One region of the Pseudoalteromonas sp. SiA1 genome, then DNA from elsewhere that is predicted to be linked to it. Evidence: predicted binding sites of a transcription regulator. Region 1 holds the regulator's gene; each other region holds the start of a gene.

Region 1 (6,226 bases):
TTTTAATAACGGCAAGTGAGTCATTATTTAATGTCCGGCGGCGTTGAGAACGTATGATAAGGCGCAGGTGAATCAACTTCCCATTCAAGCCCCTCAGCTCCATCCCAAACTTTTGCAGGCACTTTGTCGCCCCCTTTTGCACATTTATACACAACCACCACAAATAATAATTGCGATAAACCAAAGGCAAACCCACCTATACTAATAATGGCGTTAAAATCAGCAAACTGTAGCGCATAATCTGGAATACGGCGTGGCATACCGGCTAACCCCACAAAATGCATTGGGAAAAACAGCACATTTACACTTATTAACGACAACCAAAAATGCCATTTTGCTAAGGTAATATTGAACATGTTTCCGGTCCATTTTGGCAGCCAATAATAAGCCCCCGCCATAATAGAAAACACCGCGCCCGTTACGAGTACATAATGAAAGTGTGCAACCACAAAATAGGTATCATGATATTGGAAATCGGCAGGTGTAATCGCTAGCATCAACCCCGAAAAACCACCTAAAGTAAACAACACAATAAATGCGATACTAAACAGCATTGGCACTTCAAAGCTAATAGACCCGCGCCACATAGTCGCTACCCAGTTAAATACTTTTACGCCGGTAGGTACCGATATCAGCATAGTCGCGTACATAAAAAACAACTCACCCGCCACGGGCATACCAGTGGTAAACATATGATGCGCCCACACAATAAAGCTCAACAAGGCAATGGAGGAGGTGGCATACACCATAGAGGCATAACCAAATAGTTTTTTACGTGAAAAGGTGGGAACAATCGTAGAAATAATGCCAAAGGCAGGCAAAATCATAATATAAACTTCAGGGTGACCAAAAAACCAAAAAATATGTTGGAACATCACCGGATCGCCACCACCAGCGGCATCAAAGAAACTGGTCGCGAAGTATTTATCGGTGAGCACCATAGTAACTGCACCAGCAAGTACCGGCATAACTGCAATAAGTAAAAACGCCGTGATCAACCATGTCCACACAAATAACGGCAGCTTCATCCACGTCATACCCGGAGCACGCATATTTACTATGGTGACCACCACATTAATGGCCCCCATAATCGAACTAATACCCATAATATGCACAGCAAATACAAACATTGCTGTGTTGTCGTTACTATAAGTGGTGGAAAGCGGCGCGTAAAAGGTCCAACCAAATGCAGGGCCACCACCAGGCATAAATAATGAAGCTAATAGGATTAAAAACGCAAACGGTAAAATCCAAAAGCTCCAGTTATTCATTCTCGGTAAGGCCATATCTGGCGCACCAATCATTAGCGGGATCATCCAGTTTGCCAAGCCGGTAAAGGCTGGCATAACCGCACCAAACACCATTATTAAACCATGCACTGTGGTCATTTGATTAAAAAAGTGAGGATCAACCAGTTGTAGGCCCGGCTGAAATAACTCAGCTCGAATAACCATCGCCATTGCCCCACCAATTAAAAACATGGTGAGTGAAAAAATTAAATATAAGCTACCTATATCTTTATGGTTGGTTGTAAATAACCAGCGCTTAAAGCCTGTGGCAGGTTGATGGGCATGATGAGCCTCATTGGTATTAGGTTGTTCTGCAATGCTACTCATTATTTAGCCTCCCCATCAGCATCCAGTGCCGCTTGTATCTCGCTCGGTTGAATTACATCACCAGTGTCATTACCCCACGCGTTGCGTTTATAGGTAATAACAGCTGCTATTTGCTTGATTGATAATTGCTTTGCGAAAGACTGCATAGCCGTACCTGGTTTACCGTGGAGCAAAATATCTATATGCCCTTTGATATCACCTATGACTATTGGGCTGCCTTTAAGAGCCGGAAAAACACCCGGCAAGCCTAATCCTGTTGGCTGATGGCACGCCGCGCAGCTCGCCATATAAACCTGCTCACCAAGCGCCATCAGCTCTTCTTTTGGTACAACTTGGTCTAATAACGCAGCGTCTGCTGCAGCTGCTTTTTGCTTGGCTTGTTTAGCCTCTGCTAACCACGTTTTGAAGTCTTCTTCTGTTTTAGCTTCTACCACAACAGGCATAAAACCATGATCTTTACCGCAAAGCTCTGCACACTGCCCACGGTAAGTACCAACCTCATTAATATTGGTCCATGTTTCATTAATAAACCCAGGGTTTGCATCTTTTTTAACGGCAAAGTCAGGCACCCACCATGAGTGAATAACATCATCTGAAGTCATTAAAAAACGTACTTTTTGATTAATTGGTAGTACCAGCGGTTTATCGACCTCGAGTAAATAATTCGGGTTTTTATCAGCAAGGTTGGTTATTTCATTTTGAGGTGTAGCTAGCATGGAATAAAACTCAACGTCCTCCCCCATATACTCGTAATGCCACTTCCACTGTGAGCCTGTAATTTTAATGGTGAGATCAGCTTTGCTGGCATCCTCCATGGCAATTAAGGTTTTAGTCGCAGGAATGGCCATAACAATTAATATGACAAAAGGGATCGCAGTCCACAGTATTTCTACTTTGGTGCTTTCATGGAATTGGGCAGGGACAGCCCCTTTAGATTTGCGATGATGAATGAGTGCCCAAAACATAATGGCAAACACGATCACCCCAATCACACAACATATTAAAAAAATAGTCATGTGCAGTTGGTATACATTATTACTTATATCGGTTACGCCTTTACGCATATTATATTGGCTATTAGCAAGCACATTCTGCGAAAAAACAAACAATATAAGCCACAAGGAAGAACTCAGCTTACCCATGTGACGGCTCCTTTGATGCTATTGCTGACGCAAAGCGAAGAGGCATACGGCTTAAACGCCTATTCGTTATTTTTATTTTTTATAAGGGTGCTGGATTTAGTAAATGTGTGTTCTCAAAACGACTAAGCTGTGAGTTATTTTTATTCCAGCTCTTTAATAACTAGTTAAAAAATAAACAATAAGCAAGGTGAGTATGAAAAATAAACAAGGTGTATTTTTTAAAATGCGCAGCTAAAAAAATAGCAACTAGTCAGGCAATTAATCTAAGAGTCAGGTTTAGTAAGGGGTGTATTGAAATTACAGGATAGAAATATAAAAAATTGTTAACTTAAAAAAGCAGAGTAAATTTGTTTATTTATAAAGTATTTAGTGATTTTATTTATGATAGGAGAAGCACTTAACAACATATAGTCATACATTTGATAAGTTAGACATTGTGCTGCTAACAAACCCAGCGCCTAATCACTATTAAGCGCTAAATTATGCTTTAATACTACATCCAGTCAGCGTTACGAATAACACCTACCGCTAAGCCTTCAATATTGAACGACTCATTTTCTAAATCGACCTCAATAGCTGAAAACTCATCATTTTCAGCATGTAAGAGTACTTTTCTGCCCGCTTTTTCTAAACGCTTCACGGTTACATCGTCGTCAACACGGGCAACAATAACTTGTCCATTTTCGGCAACTTGGGTTTTATGCACAGCAAGTAAATCACCATCCATAATACCAATGTCTTTCATACTCATACCGTTAACACGCAATAAAAAATCGGCCGCAGGTTTAAACATTAAAGGGTCAATTTTACAGTGGCTTTCTACATGCTGTTGCGCCAATATAGGCTCACCGGCAGCCACCCTGCCAATTAAAGGTAAGCCTAACTGCTCTGGCTCCTCTTCTTCAACAAGCTGAATGCCCCGACTCGCGCCTGGCTTCATTTTAATCACACCTTTTTTGGCCAGTGCTTTTAAGTGTTCTTCTGCAGCATTCGCACTTTTAAAACCCAGTGTTTGTGCAATTTCGGCACGTGTAGGAGGCATACCAGTGTCTTTAATAAACACTTTAATGAGTTCGAGTATTTGCGCTTGGCGTTTCGTTAATGGTCGCATACAACTGGTTTTCCATACAGTACAATTAACTGTGAGTATATACAGTTATTTAAAAATCGCAAATATAAATTAATGCCTTATATGCCGTTATCATCAAACAATAACCTACTTTAAAAGCAGGGTGATAAATGTAATTATTAGCAACGCATTATCATATTAATAAATTTTAATTCTCAATTACTTATCCAAGGAGCTAGCATGAGTATTTGGCATCAACCGATTACATTAGAGTTTTGTAAGCAATTAGATCAAGGTATTACAGGCCAAGGGACACTCATGAAAACCATGGGAATAGAAATCAGTGAAATTGGTGATGACTACTTAGTGGCAACTATGCCGGCAATTCCAGAGCATCATAACCCTATGGGTATCGTTCATGGTGGTGCAAATGTGGTGCTTGCTGAAACAGTAGCAAGTTATGCCGCTAATTTTGTGGTTGATTTCAATCGGTTTTATTGTGTTGGCCAAGAGATCAGTGCAAGTCATTTAAAGGCATCACGCAATGGCACATTAACGGCCACAGCGAGAGCTTATCATATCGGCAAGCGCAGCTCGGTTTGGGATATTAAAATAACCAATAGCCGCAATGAGCTTTGCTGCGTATCACGTATGACCGCAGCCGTAGTAGAGCGAAAAGGCTAGTAAGTCAATTAACCAAGGTTGAAATTAAATTACTTTTCGAAAGGGTAAATAGTAATTTCTACGCCTGCACCAATTGCAGATATACGTAACAAGGTATCTGCATGTAAGGCTTGGTTAAAGCATTTTGGCGAAGTGCCAGACTCAAACCCAATATCGAAAGTTCTGCGTGAACAACTCAACCATTGCTTTAATGCATTGCGTGAACACGACTCGATTAACTCACACAAGTGATTAATCGCTTTATCTGGCGTGGTTATTTCACCTGCAACCTCAATGCGAGCAAGTTGACGGTATTCGTCTTTATCATAATGTAAAATAGTTGCGACCTTTTTTAAATCAGCAACTAATACGCTAATATCTTGCTTTGACTCAAGCTCTAGATCTACATTTAAAAATTGAATTTCCGACATTATCTCGTTTTTACCCTCTATTAATCTCATTGCAAACTTTAACGCAGTTTTACCGTTATACCAAATCAACAACGCAGGAATCACTGCATTAACGCGTTTTTAGCGTTAGCCTCTGAATATTGCCCACTATTTACTCCTAAAAAACGCCCTACACAAAATACGCAAATTAAAATTAAAGCATGCCGGCGGCAGTTTACTTTTTTATTCTAGGCCTTAAACTAGCCGCTCCTGTAGTTCACGTATGTGATGGATATGATTCGGTTTATTTTAGCTTTGTTGGCTTGCTGTGCTTGTTTTTCAGCAATGGGCGAACAATTTACGCGGTTTTCGAGTGCCAAAAAGCACTTAATTAATACCCTTCCCGAAAACGCTAAAAGTATTTATTGTGGTTGCGATATAAAAAAACAAGGCAAAAAGTTGGTACCCGACCCTACCCATTGTGGCTACGTGCCTCGCAACACACTAACCCGCTCAGGCAAAGTAAATCAACGTGCCCTGCGAATTGAATGGGAACATATTGTCCCTGCATGGGAATTTGGTCACCAGTTACAATGTTGGCAAGATGGTGGGCGTAAAAACTGCCGCAAAGTTAGCGCTAAGTTTCGCTTGATGGAAGCCGATATAAACAATTTAGCCCCTGCAATTGGTGAAATTAACGCCGATCGCTCAAACTACCGCTTTGGCATGTTAGCCCAAAACGCGACGCAATATGGTCGCTGTGAGGTTAAAGTTAATTTTAAACAACGTGTTGTTGAACCGCCTGTTCATGCACGTAAACGCATTGCCGATGCGTACGCTTACATGCAAAAAACGTATGGTTTAAAAATTTCAGCTAAACAACAAAAGCTATTTAATGCTTGGCAACAACAAGCTTATGCTGCTAACACAAATAGTAAAAAGCTGTAAGTTTAAATTAAAAGCGTGTAACACACGCTTTTAATTAACCTATAACGCTTGGTGTGGTCCAAATATTTCGTAGTGAATGTTTGAGCTTTGCACACCTAAATCAAGTAGCTGGCCTTTTACGTAAGCCATAAATGATGCTGGTCCACACAAATAAAATGCCCCTTCGCTAATAGGTAATGATGCCTCAAGCACCGATAAATCCATTAGCCCAGTGAAATCACACTCCTCGCCACCTTGATTAAACCAAGTAAATGTTTTTAGCTGTGGATGCATTGCCGTTTGCTGCGCTAAATACCCTTTAAATGAAAATTCGCGGCTGTTTTCACACGCGTGCAAATAACTAATCGCTTGATTTTTATCACCACTAAGTAGCGTTTGCAGCATCGCCATCATCGGGGT
Region 2 (6,226 bases), 1.5 Mb from region 1:
ACCTTATTAGCAAATCGGTTATAGGCAATAACGGCAGGAATAGCCGCAAATAAACCCATTGCTGTTGCAATCAAAGCTTCTGCTATACCTGGTGCAACCATTTGTAAGGTTGCTTGTTTTACTTCACCTAAGGCAATAAAGGCATTCATAATACCCCATACTGTACCAAACAAACCTATGTAGGGGCTAATTGACCCAACGGTTGCTAAAAACGATAAGCTTGATTCTAGTTTTTCTATTTCACGAGAAAGCGCAACCCGCATTGAACGGTGCGTGCCTTCCATAACAATGCCTGCACTTTGAAAGGTATTTTTTTTGTGGCGTGCAAACTCTTTAAAACCTGAGGTGAATAACGCTTCAATACCCGTTGATTGACCACCGCGTGATGAAATTTCGTTATATAGCTTACTTAGGTCAACACCAGACCAAAAACGTTGCTCAAATTTTTTGGCATTTGCTAAGGCGTCAGAGATGGCTTTTTTACGTTGAAAAATAATAGCCCACGACATAACCGACATAGCAACCAACGCTAGCATTACTAATTGCACAAGCAAACTGGCTTCTAGAATTAGATCTAAAAAATTAAGCCCTGATCCCACGTTAAACTCCTAAATAATTAAAAACATCAAATTGATTTATTTGAGTAAGGTAACTTTGTAACACATTAGCCACCATTAAAGTTCAGCTAGTGTATCTAGTGTATTTCCTGCTGACAACGATATTGCTGTGAATAGCCAACAAAAAACGTTAAAAAAATAGTTTTACTACTTAACTCTTGTTTTACTGTATAAATAAATAACAATAAAGCTATCTGTAAGCCCGCTTAACTTCACTAAAGAGTCACAAAAATACGCTGTTTATTCAAAATTAATGCATAAGCACTCATAAACACTACACGCTTACCTTAACGTAATAGTAAAACTAATACCGAACGTTTATATGTTAATATACATAAACAAAGCATTTCATTAACTTATAGAATTAATGGTTAATTAACATGCAACATTAAGTAAAAACAGAAAACCCCTGCTATTAGTTTTTTTAATCTGAAAATATAAATTTTCTAGTTTGAACAAATTCTGCCGCTTCGGTATTATTCTCCCATACCGAGCTAGCGCATTAAATGAAAGCTATTTCATTGAATCCAGTTCTTCGTAATATGATTTATTTCGTATTACTTTTTTACTTCTTGGGGTATGACCTCAATAAGTAAAACGTAGTTCCCTAGATTACTTCCTTAAACTTGTTGTTTGCCCGCATTATTTGCGGGCTTTTTTTTTGCCCGCAATTTGTCAAATCAGCTAAACTCGGCCTCAGTAACGTTACAGCAGGCGCACAATAGCCTGATATGTCTTAACGCTCAGTGAATTATTGGCAAAGTAAAATACGTCTAAATTTAGCTTTTGCTCATACTAAAAAGCCACTGTCGTTAAAATGACAGTGGCTTTAGAAAGAGTCTAGTTATTCTGGTTATTTAATCTTTTTTAGGTAACAAGCCAAAATGGTGGTACGCATTATCAGAGACAATTCGCCCTCGCGGCGTACGCTGAATAAATCCTTGTTGAATTAAAAAGGGTTCAATCACATCTTCTATGGTTTCTTTCTCTTCGCCTATTGCCGCGGCTAAGTTGTCAAGGCCAACAGGGCCACCCATAAACTTTTCGATGATGGCGAGTAAATATTTACGATCCATGTAATCAAAACCGCTTTTATCAACGTCAATCATGTCGAGGGCTTGTTGAGCTACCTCAGCATTAACCGTACCGTCTGACTTTACTTGGGTGTAATCGCGCACTCGGCGCAATAAACGATTTGCAATACGTGGCGTACCGCGCGAACGTTTGGCTATTTCGGCCGCGCCATCGTCACACATTTCTAAACTAAGATAATGCGCTGAGCGCCCCACAATATGCGATAAGTCTTCCACAGAGTAAAACTCTAAGCGCTGAACAATACCAAAACGGTCACGCAGTGGAGAAGTTAATGATCCCGCACGGGTAGTTGCACCAATGAGTGTAAATGCGGGTAAATCAAGCTTAATAGAACGCGCTGCAGGGCCTTCACCTATCATAATATCGAGCTGGTAATCTTCCATTGCGGGGTAGAGTATTTCTTCAACTTGCGGGCTCAAACGGTGAATTTCATCAATAAACAGTACATCACCTTCTTCAAGGTTAGTGAGCAATGCGGCTAAATCGCCCGCTTTTTCAAGCACAGGCCCAGACGTGGTTTTAATATTTACGTTTAATTCGTTCGCCACAATATTAGCAAGCGTGGTTTTACCTAAGCCTGGTGGGCCAAATATCAATAAGTGATCCAACGCTTCGCTGCGGCTACGCGCAGCTTCAATAAATATTTCCATTTGTTGCTTAACATGCGGCTGACCACGATAGTCGGCCAGTAACTTAGGCCTAATAGCACGGTCTATGGTGTCTTCGTTGGTTTTTTCAGCAGCATCTATTAAGCGATCAGCTTCGATCATAATTTACTCACAGCATTGATTTCAAAGATTCTTTAATTAGAACCTCAGTCGACATATCGGGTTTGCTTACTGATTTTACTGCTTTTTGCGCTTGTGGCAATTTATAACCGAGCGCCACTAACGCCGAAACCGCATCATCGGCCGCATTATTGGCTATAGTTGCATCGCTCGCAGGCTCTATTACGGCGCTATCGCTAAATGGGGTAAATAAGTCATTACCCCAATTTTTTAATCTGTCTTTCATTTCGAGCACTAAGCGCTCTGCGGTCTTTTTGCCCACCCCTGGCAGTTTAACCAAGGCAGTGGCATCTTCATTATTTACACAACTTACAAACTGCTGCGCCGACATGCCCGACAAAATGGCTAAGCCTAATTTAGGCCCTACTCCATTGGCTTTTAACAGCTCTCTAAATAACGCACGTTCGGTTTTATTATTAAAGCCAAACAATAACTGTGCGTCTTCGCGTACTACAAAATGAGTGTACACAATGGCGTTGTCGCCTACTTTAGGCAAATCGTAAAAACAGGTCATTGGCATTTGTACTTCGTAGCCAACGCCGCTCACTTCTAATAGTATTTCTGGGGGCTGTTTTTCAACTAACACGCCGTTTAAGCGACCTATCATTGTTATTTCCTTAGACGTCCTCTAACGGTTTTGCTTGCGCTACCCGCTAGTTTTATTAAATTTTGTTCAGAGTGGGCATGGCAAATTGCAATTGCAAGCGCATCCGCCGCATCGGCTTGCGGCGTACCTGGCAGTTTAAGTATGTTTTTAACCATATGTTGAACTTGCGATTTATCTGCCCCACCGTTACCCACAACGGCTTGCTTTATTTGCCGTGCTGAGTATTCAAAAACCGGTAAGTCGGCCATAGAGGCACCGACAATCGCAGCACCACGGGCTTGACCTAGCTTTAAAGCAGAATCAGGGTTATGCGCCATAAATACTTTTTCTATAGCAAATGTTTCAGGCGAAAATTGCTCTATAAGTTGCGTAATGCCCTGGTAAATCATTTTAAGTCGGGTGGGAAAGTCATGATCGGCTAATTTAATACAGCCACTGCCTAAGTATGTAAACTTGGCACCTTGATGCGCAACCACACCGTAACCCGTTAAACGCGAGCCCGGATCGATCCCTAAAATTATGGCCAAACAGCACTCTCATTATTGTTATTTATTAATAGTGCTAATAATGCCAGAGCACTGTATAAATTACCAGTACAAAGCAAAAACAAAAATGCCTACTTAAAAAGTAGGCATTTAAACGCTATTTGGCTGGAAAGTTTACGCTAAAGCGCGCACTAAGCCTTGAGTATTTTGTTTAAGCGTACGGGCAATCATAAAATAGCCTAACCCTGCTACAAACACGCCACCAGCAACGGGGCCAATAACCCAAATATTAGGATGCAGCTTACCTGCCAAATCAAACATTTGCTGCTGTACTATTAACAGTGCTATATCACTGAAAAATGCAGCAACTAGTCCGGCTAAACCGCCCAGTAATAAAAACTCATACAAGGTGGCATTTTTTATTAATCGGCTTTTAGCACCTAACGTACGCAATATTACAATTTCTTGCATGCGCTCACCTAAGCTTGCTTGCACCTGCGATATAAGTACCAACGCGCCACACAACACCACAATAGCCAGTACAAAGCCAATAGCTAACGACACTTGCTCAATAGTCGATTGAATTTGTTTAACAAAGTTGTCTACATCAATCGCTGTAATAGTAGGGTATGCTCGCAATAGCTGGCTAAAGTCGCGCTTTTGCTCAGGCTCAATACGTACTGATGAAATATACGTGGCCGGAAAGCTGCTCAACACATCAGGGCTTAAAATAATGAAAAAGTTAGGTTTAAGCGTGGCCCAATTAACTTTACGTACACTGGTAATTTTAGCGTCGAACGACTGCGCACCAATTAAAAACGTGAGGGTATCGCCCATTTTCACATCAAGGCGCTTCATCATCGACTCTTCAAGTGAGGCCTCAGCTACTGCGTCATCGCCAAACCACTGGCCATCTATAATGTCATTTTGTGAGGGGACTTCGTTAAGCCAAGTTAAGTTAAGCTCGCGGCCAATGCCTGAGCGGGCTTCTTCGTCTTTTTTCTCGTTGTCTTGCAATGACACTTCACGTGCTACTGCTTCGCCATTTACTGCATTCACGCGGCCACGAATCGTTGGGTAAAACTCCGACACTTGAATGCCTTTTTGCGCTAAGTATTCATTTACCGGATCCAGCTCATTTTGCGTAATATTAACCAAAAAGGCATTAGGTGCATCGCTTGGTAACTGAGACTGCCAATCCGAAATAATGTCGTTTTTTAGCACAATTAAAAACAACAGTAATTTAATCGCTAGCGAAAAACTAATTAGCTGCACCGCATTAACATTGGCGCGCTTTTGAATAGACGCAATAGCCAACGACCAGCTGTTACCTGGCTTTAAGCCAAGCTTGCGGCCCCCGCCAAATATTAATTTAGAAATTAAAAACAACACTAAAATAAGCGCAAGCGTTGAGGCAAATAAAATAAGGGTAATTTTAATATTGTTACTAAATAACCACATTAATAAAAATACCGTTAAGGCGCTAAGTCCTAAATGGATTTTACTTACCGCAAGGCGATCGCCTAAATTACGGCGAAGCACTCTAAGTGGTGGAATATCAAATAAATCTAACAATGGCTTAATAGAAAACATAACCGCACAAATAACTCCGGTGCTAATGGCCACTAACCACGGTTTAAACCCTGCCATAGGCAGTTCGGTTCCCATGCTTTTTGCAAGGTAACCAGTTGCAACTTCTTGTAAGCCGTAACCAATAGCAAGGCCAACAACTACCGCCATCGTACACACCATTAATAAGTGCATAAGGTAAATTTTGCGGATCATATCGCGGCTGCCGCCTAAAGTTTTCATCATTGCGACAGGGTCGTATTGGCGCTCACAATAACGTTTAGCTGACACCGCAATGGCTACTGCAGCTAAAATAATGCCCAGTAAACCTGCTAACAATAAAAAGCTTTCGGCTCTGTTTAAGCTATTTGAAATAGGAGACTGGCGGTCTTTTACACCATACCAGTTTTGGTTTTCTTTGAGTTGCGGCTTTAACCAATCGTAAAAACTATTGATGTCGTTTTCATCACCTGCATATAACTGGCGGTAAAATACACGACTGCCTGGCTGTATTACTTCGGTTTTTGCCACATCATCTATGTTTATGAGCACCCTACGGCTACTAGAGAACACATTAAATGGCGCGTCGGGTTCTTCTACAATCACCTTTTCAACGTTAAATAACGCGGCACCTAATTCAACTTGGTCGCCTACGTTTATGTTTAAGCTATAAAAAACTGACTCACTTAACCATACGTTACCAGGGCTTGGCGCACCGGGGGCAACCTCAGTTTGAGCATTCAAACCCGACTTAACTTTCAATTGGCCTTTAAGCGGGTAACTGTTTGATGCAGCCTTTACCGAGCTAAACTGCATTTGATCGTTTGCAAACAGCATAGTGTCAAAGTACACCATTTGTGCAGTTTGTAAGTTTTGTTGTTCTGCTTTGGTTATAAAGGCGGTATCTATGGCGTGATTGCTGGCAAGAACACGATCTGCTGCTATAAATGCACTGCTTTTTTGTGCAATACTTTGTGCAATTCGCTCAGTTACCATAGATAAAGTAAGCACGGTTAATACCGCTAAAGCAATGGCAGCACTTATTACGGTTAGTTCACCGCGGCG
Region 3 (6,226 bases), 940 kb from region 1:
ACGACTGTACACAGTTTCGGCATTTTAAAATTAATCCCTATCCTCTCAAGCTCTTTTTTAATAAATCCATAATCAAAATTAACATTATGCGCCACAAAAATACTGCCTGATAATTGATTCAGTAACGGCGCTGCAATCTCGCTAAATATGGGCGCATTGCTTACCATGGCATCGTTAATGCCTGTAAGCGAGGTAATAAAACGCGGGATGGGACGCTCTGGGTTTATCAATGTGGTCCATGTATCAACTATTTCGCCCTGCTTTATTTTAACAATACCAATTTCGGTAATACGGTTACCGCCTTTGAGGCCTCCTGTAGTTTCAATATCAACTACACTATAAACACGGTTAGGGTCTACATACCACTTCACCGCTGCAATATTGACTTTAAAACCACTGTTTTTTAAATTATCGATGCTCACTAGCTGGTTTCTTTTAAGCTTGTCTCCGGGCGCTTTTACCTCTTCAAAATGAACTGCGCTGTTATCAACAATCATTAAATCGGGGTAACCACCTTTTAGCTGTCGGTAGTTTTTTGCCATGTTTTTTAAATGGCTTAATAGCGCATTTATCGGGCTGTTTAAAATAAGCATCTCTAATGGCTTTAATACATCTTTGTGCCATCTAAATAAGCCATTTGGTTGCTCATAATACTTCGCTGCATGGTTACACACTAAACGCAGCAATTTTTGGGTACTATTACACGCAGCCAGCCGCGCCTCTACTTGCGAGGATTGATTTAAATAAAATGTATCTGTTTTTAAGGCTTGCGGATAAATATCAAATTCGTTGCAGGGGGGGGTTGGGGTTTCAATAAAAAGTTCCTGCCAAAAAACCAGCGCAAATAAGCTTTGCCACAAAGTATTTTCAGTATAAAAAACCTGTTTGCCTTGACGAGTGTAGTGATCACTTACACCTAACTCAACATCGCCACGGTAAAGTTCATCAACTTCTATAATACAGCGTGTACTGGCTAACATTTCACTAAGCCGTGAGCGTGTTTGCTTGTTAAATTTGCGCATTAAAAAGTCATCCGCAAAGTACAGTAACTCATCGGTGAGCGGATTTTCTATAATTTTCTCAAGTTGCGCCTTTACCCATTCTTTATTACCTAAACGGTATTGCTCTCTTATTTGAATTTCTAGTGCGTGCGCATCGTCTTCGCAGGCATTAAGTACATCAAACGCTAATACAGGGTTAGTTGTTTTTAGTTGCTTATAAAGTATGACCAATAACTTATTCTTTAGCTCTCGAGCTACAACCCCTACTGCTAATTCATTTATTAACTGTTTTGCTAACGTCTCATTTTCATTGTCATCTTTCGCGTTTTTAACGGCTAACCGAAAACGGTTTAACACATAGTTAGATTGCGCTTCCTCAATTGAGTCAAAGCGAGACAAACTTTCATTATGCCCTTGCCTAACAGGGGTTACCCCTAAGTCTCTTAGTACAAACCGGTTTTGATGATTCACATCACCGGCACTGAGCCTGCCAATATACAAAAACTCAAAATACTGGTAACACTCATCTCTATTATTGATCACGTACTGATTATACAAATGCGAAAGACGCTCTGGCTTAGATTCAAAAAATGAAATAGCGACTTCAACTAAACAACCTTTAGCAGCACTTTTTTTAAATAGTGGTGGCAGGTCTTGTTGAGCTAACAACTCAATTAAGGCCGGCTTTGTTAGATGGCTAAGCAGTTGCTTAGCGTCTGCTTGTGAGGGTTCACAGATTAACCCAGCTGTTTTTAAATTAAAAAGTGACTGATAAGGCGAAATAATCTCTTCATAATTTAATGACTGAGTTTGCACTAAATAAGGTTTACGAGAATAAATACGTGCTAGCATGCATTGGCTTTGCTCGTCGAGGGTGTTTATTTTATTAATAAATGTAATGTGCTTTTGCTCAAGTAAATGCATACATTTATCGCTCACAAAGCCTATTAGCTCTTTAAAATGTGCCAAATAATATTTTGCTGGTAACTCTTTTCTCATAAAAACCGCCAATACTGTATATAAAAACAGTATAATTATTTGAGCGCTTTTAGCAACCCAATTAGGAGTTAATAGCCTTTTAGAATTTAAATTGATTCAATCTCGGGCGCTTTAATTTTAGCGAGGTTTGTTACTTAATAAACTAAGTTAAAACCGAGCACCCTTTTTATACCCTGGCCCTTATCTTCACCTGTGTAGATAGCAGAACCCTTCAAGCAGTGCGTGTTTAACATTAACGAAGCGTTAGTACCTATTTACGGGCATTCACATGGCAAAAGATCTATTTTTCTTAAAAACCAAACACACTGCTGAAACTTCAATCTCAAAAGATAAACAGACCCTCGCGCAACTCAATTAATTTATTTATGCATACGTATTACTATTGAAATATCTTTTTTAGCGTGATTACTCTGTGCTAAGGTTGCCCGCAAATTATTAGTGGTACTTTAACTTCATTACACATAATAAAAATTAGGATTGAACAACATGACAACACAGCATGCAACTAAAGGTGAGCAAAGCGCAGCGGCAAAGTGCTCACTTTTATACGTTATTTTTATATCGGCTGTTGCCGCCATTGGTGGCTTTTTATTTGGTTTTGATTCAGGCGTTATAAACGGCACTGTATCGGCGTTAGGTAATACATTTAACTCAAGCAGTGTAGCAACAGGGTTTAATGTTGCCTCTGTTTTACTTGGTTGTGCGCTGGGTGCTTTAGCTGCTGGCCCATTAGCTGACAAATTTGGCCGTCGCGCTATTATGATTGTCACTGCACTTATATTTGCTATCAGTGCATTTGGCTCTGGTATTGCTGATAGCTCAGCTGAGTTTATTTTTTACCGCTTATTTGGCGGATTAGGCATAGGTGCAGCCTCTGTTTTAGCGCCTGCTTATATTGCAGAAGTAGCACCAGCAAGTTTGCGTGGTCGCTTAGCGACATTGCAACAACTTGCTATTGTTCTTGGCTTATTTGCAGCCTTTTTAAGTAACTACCTAATTGCTAACGCTGCTGGCGGTGCCGAGGGTATTTTACTGTTAGACTTAGCTGCATGGCGCTGGATGTTTTGGGCTGAACTGGTTCCTGCAGGCTTATTTTTAATTGGGGTCTTGTTTATTCCTGAGTCACCGCGTTACTTAGTCGCACAAGGCAAGCTTAAACACGCTAAAACTGTATTTAATAAAATTTCAAACGATGATGCTGATGCGCAAATCAATGACGTAAAGCAGTCTCTGAAAAGCGATAAAAAACCAAGTATTCGCGATTTATTTATCGATGGCAGTAAAAAGGTACACCCTATTGTTTGGGTGGGTGTGGCCTTGTCAGTGTTTCAACAATTTGTTGGTATTAACGTGGTATTTTATTACGGTTCAGAGCTTTGGCAAGCCGCTGGTTTTGATGAATCACAATCACTGTTTATAAACGTGCTTGCGGGTACCACTAATATTTTGTCTACTTTTATTGCTATTGCTTTAGTTGATAAAGTGGGACGTAAGCCATTGTTACTGGTAGGTAGTATAGGTATGTTTATTAGTTTAAGTGCACTTACCTACACCTTTGGCAGTGCAGGCCTTGATGAAGCGGGCAAGTTAGCACTTAGCGAAAATATGGGTACCTTTGCTTTAATAATGGCTAACCTGTTTGTGGTATTTTTTGGTTTAAGCTGGGGCCCAATTGTGTGGGTACTGCTTGGTGAAATGTTTAATAACCGCATTCGCGGCGCCGCGCTTGCAGTTGCTGCTAGTGCGCAGTGGATAGCTAACTTTGCTATTACTATGACCTTCCCTATCATGCTAGGTAGTATTGGTTTAGCAGGCGCCTATGGCTTTTATACCCTCTCGGCGTTTATTAGTGTGTTTTTTGTAGTTAAATACATTAAAGAGACACGCGGTATGAAGTTAGAGTCAATGTAATTACTTGGCTGGAGTAAAATAGCGCTTAATAATGCTGTTTTACTCCAGTGTATATAACCCTCCTTTGTAAGCCCTTTCATTTACCTGTTCCTCATCCACAAACAATATGCTTTTTTAGTATATATAATCTTTTAAAGTTCTTTTTTGGAATATAAAAAGTTAGCTATTGTTCGCCAACTTTCTCTACTTAGTCTCAATTTAAATGAAAAAACAGTTATTCTCAGGCCTTGTTTTCACCTCTGCGTTAAGCACATTTAATGTATTTGCAACGAATGGCTATTTTACTCATGGCTACGGTATGACTCACAAAGGCATGGCAGGTGCTGGTGTAGCGTTATCAGAAGAATTAATGTCGGGTGCAAATAACCCGGCTGCTTTTTCAGCTAATGGCACGCAAATGTCGGTAGGCATAGAATTATTTGCTCCTGAGCGTAACTACACCGCTGCAAAGGTCGATGAATACTTTCCCAATGCACTGTATTTGGACGCAACCACAAAAAAAGTGATAACAGCTTATTTGCAATTCCCGAATTTGCTATTGGCCATCAACTAAATGAGCGCATTAATATTGGCCTATTAGTTTACGGTAACGGCGGAATGAACACAGAATATGTGGCTGATTCTGCCCCTCAAGGCACATTTTATGGCGGCACCACTGGTGTTGACTTAAAACAGTTATTTGTCAGTCCAACCATGAGCTATCAATTAAATGAGCAAATACGCCTAGGTGTTTCTGCTATTTATGTAGTGCAACAATTTGAAGCACAAGGTTTGGCAAATTTTGCCGCCTTTTCGCAAAAGCCAGAGGCGCTGTCTAATAATGGCGTTGATACCAGCACAGGCATTGGAATGCAACTTGGGATCAGCCACATTATTAACTCGTCATTTAGCTGGGGCGCCAGTTACCGTTCATCAGTGTCTATGGATGAATTTGACCGTTACAGCGGCCTGTTTGCAGAGCAAGGCGGGTTTGATTTACCAAGCTCTATTCAGCTCGGTACCGCTTGGCAGTTTTTACCATCGCACCAAGTGGTGTTTGATTGGCAAAAAATAAATTACAGTGAAGTAAAAAGTATCGCCAACCCTATTACTAATTTAATGTCAGCGCCACTAGGGGCAGAAGCCGGTGCAGGCTTTGGTTGGCACGATATGAGTATTTATAAACTGGGTTATCAATGGCAACGCACTGAGCAACAAAAAATTAGGTTTGGTGCTTCTTATACTGAGCAACCCATTCCATCATCTGACATTTTATTTAATATTTTAGCGCCCGGTGTGCAAGAATGGCATTTTACAGCAGGCATTAGTCATGCGCTTAGTGACGCGGTGCAATTTAACGCAATGGCTTTTTATTCACCCTCTAAAAATGTAACAGGTGCAAACTATTTAGCGCCTAATCAACAACTATCAATTTCAATGGAACAATCAGGATTGGGTGTATCCCTTGCTTGGAGGATTTAAACGATGACAACCGAATTCACACCACTATCTGGGGCTATTGGCGGTGGTTTAATTGGTCTAGCCTGCGCGTTATTACTGGTTTTATTTGGTAAAGTAGCGGGAATTTCAGGGCTTATAAAATCAATTTTTAATCCACTGGCAGCAGCTTCTCGTTGGAAACTGTGTTTTGTGATGGGGTTATTACTAGCAGGTGTATTTATACAATTATTTGCCCCTGAGCTGTTAGTAGGCGAATTAAACTTATCGCCTTGGATGATTATTATTGCAGGGCTTTTGGTCGGTGCGGGGACCACGTTAGCGAATGGCTGCACCAGTGGTCACGGCGTATGTGGTATGTCTCGCTTTTCGGCCCGTTCATGGGTATCAACCTGTACGTTTATGGCAATCGCCATTATCACCGCTAATTTAGTAGGGTAAATCATGCACGCAATTATTACGCTTATTTTAGGGTTTGTATTTGGTTTGGGACTAATTATTAGTGGCATGACCAACCCAGATAAAGTGCTTAACTTTCTCACTTTTAATCAGCAATGGGACGGTAGCTTAATTATTGTTATGGCTGTTGCAATGACCATTATGATGGGCGCATGGTTTTGGCTCACTAAAAAAGGCACGCCGGTGTTTAACGACAAACTAAGCCTTAGCGATTTAAAAAAGGTCGATACGCGGTTAATTACTGGCTCTATTTTATTTGGTTTAGGTTGGGGCTTAAGCGGCGTGTGCCCGGGCCCCGGGCTTGTACAACTGGTATCACTTAAAACAGAGTTTTGGTTATTTTTTTGCTTCCGTACTTGGCGGTATGTGGCTGACCAAAAAAGTATAACATGAATTGCCGAGCACGCCTCGGCCACTTA

Evidence for each region. Region 1 encodes LexA, which represses DNA repair genes until DNA is damaged. Its sites were predicted from a motif close to TACTGTATNNNNATACAGTA; they were not measured.
Region 2: the regulator LexA is predicted to act here: its motif matches at 3,684-3,703, upstream of ruvC (crossover junction endodeoxyribonuclease RuvC).
Region 3: the regulator LexA is predicted to act here: its motif matches at 2,013-2,032, upstream of KK487_RS10325 (exonuclease domain-containing protein).

What each region holds. Positions count from the first base shown of each region.
Region 1 is NZ_CP076084.1:3,166,499-3,172,724, forward strand. It holds gene KK487_RS14715 (cytochrome c oxidase assembly protein) at 1-24, opposite strand, end outside; gene ctaD (cytochrome c oxidase subunit I) at 24-1,616, opposite strand; gene coxB (cytochrome c oxidase subunit II) at 1,616-2,758, opposite strand; gene lexA (transcriptional repressor LexA) at 3,252-3,869, opposite strand; gene KK487_RS14735 (PaaI family thioesterase) at 4,068-4,511, shown strand; gene KK487_RS14740 (hypothetical protein) at 4,541-4,921, opposite strand; gene KK487_RS14745 (endonuclease) at 5,174-5,827, shown strand; gene hmpA (NO-inducible flavohemoprotein) at 5,867-6,226, opposite strand, start outside.
Region 2 is NZ_CP076084.1:1,299,164-1,305,389, reverse strand. It holds gene tolQ (protein TolQ) at 1-599, opposite strand, end outside; gene ruvB (Holliday junction branch migration DNA helicase RuvB) at 1,475-2,482, opposite strand; gene ruvA (Holliday junction branch migration protein RuvA) at 2,490-3,107, opposite strand; gene ruvC (crossover junction endodeoxyribonuclease RuvC) at 3,110-3,634, opposite strand; gene KK487_RS06080 (ABC transporter permease) at 3,767-6,226, opposite strand, start outside.
Region 3 is NZ_CP076084.1:2,225,704-2,231,929, forward strand. It holds gene KK487_RS10325 (exonuclease domain-containing protein) at 1-2,000, opposite strand, end outside; gene KK487_RS10330 (sugar porter family MFS transporter) at 2,487-3,911, shown strand; gene KK487_RS18540 (hypothetical protein) at 4,114-4,464, shown strand; gene KK487_RS10335 (OmpP1/FadL family transporter) at 4,449-5,372, shown strand; gene KK487_RS10340 (YeeE/YedE family protein) at 5,376-5,789, shown strand; partial or broken gene KK487_RS10345 (DUF6691 family protein) at 5,793-6,195, shown strand.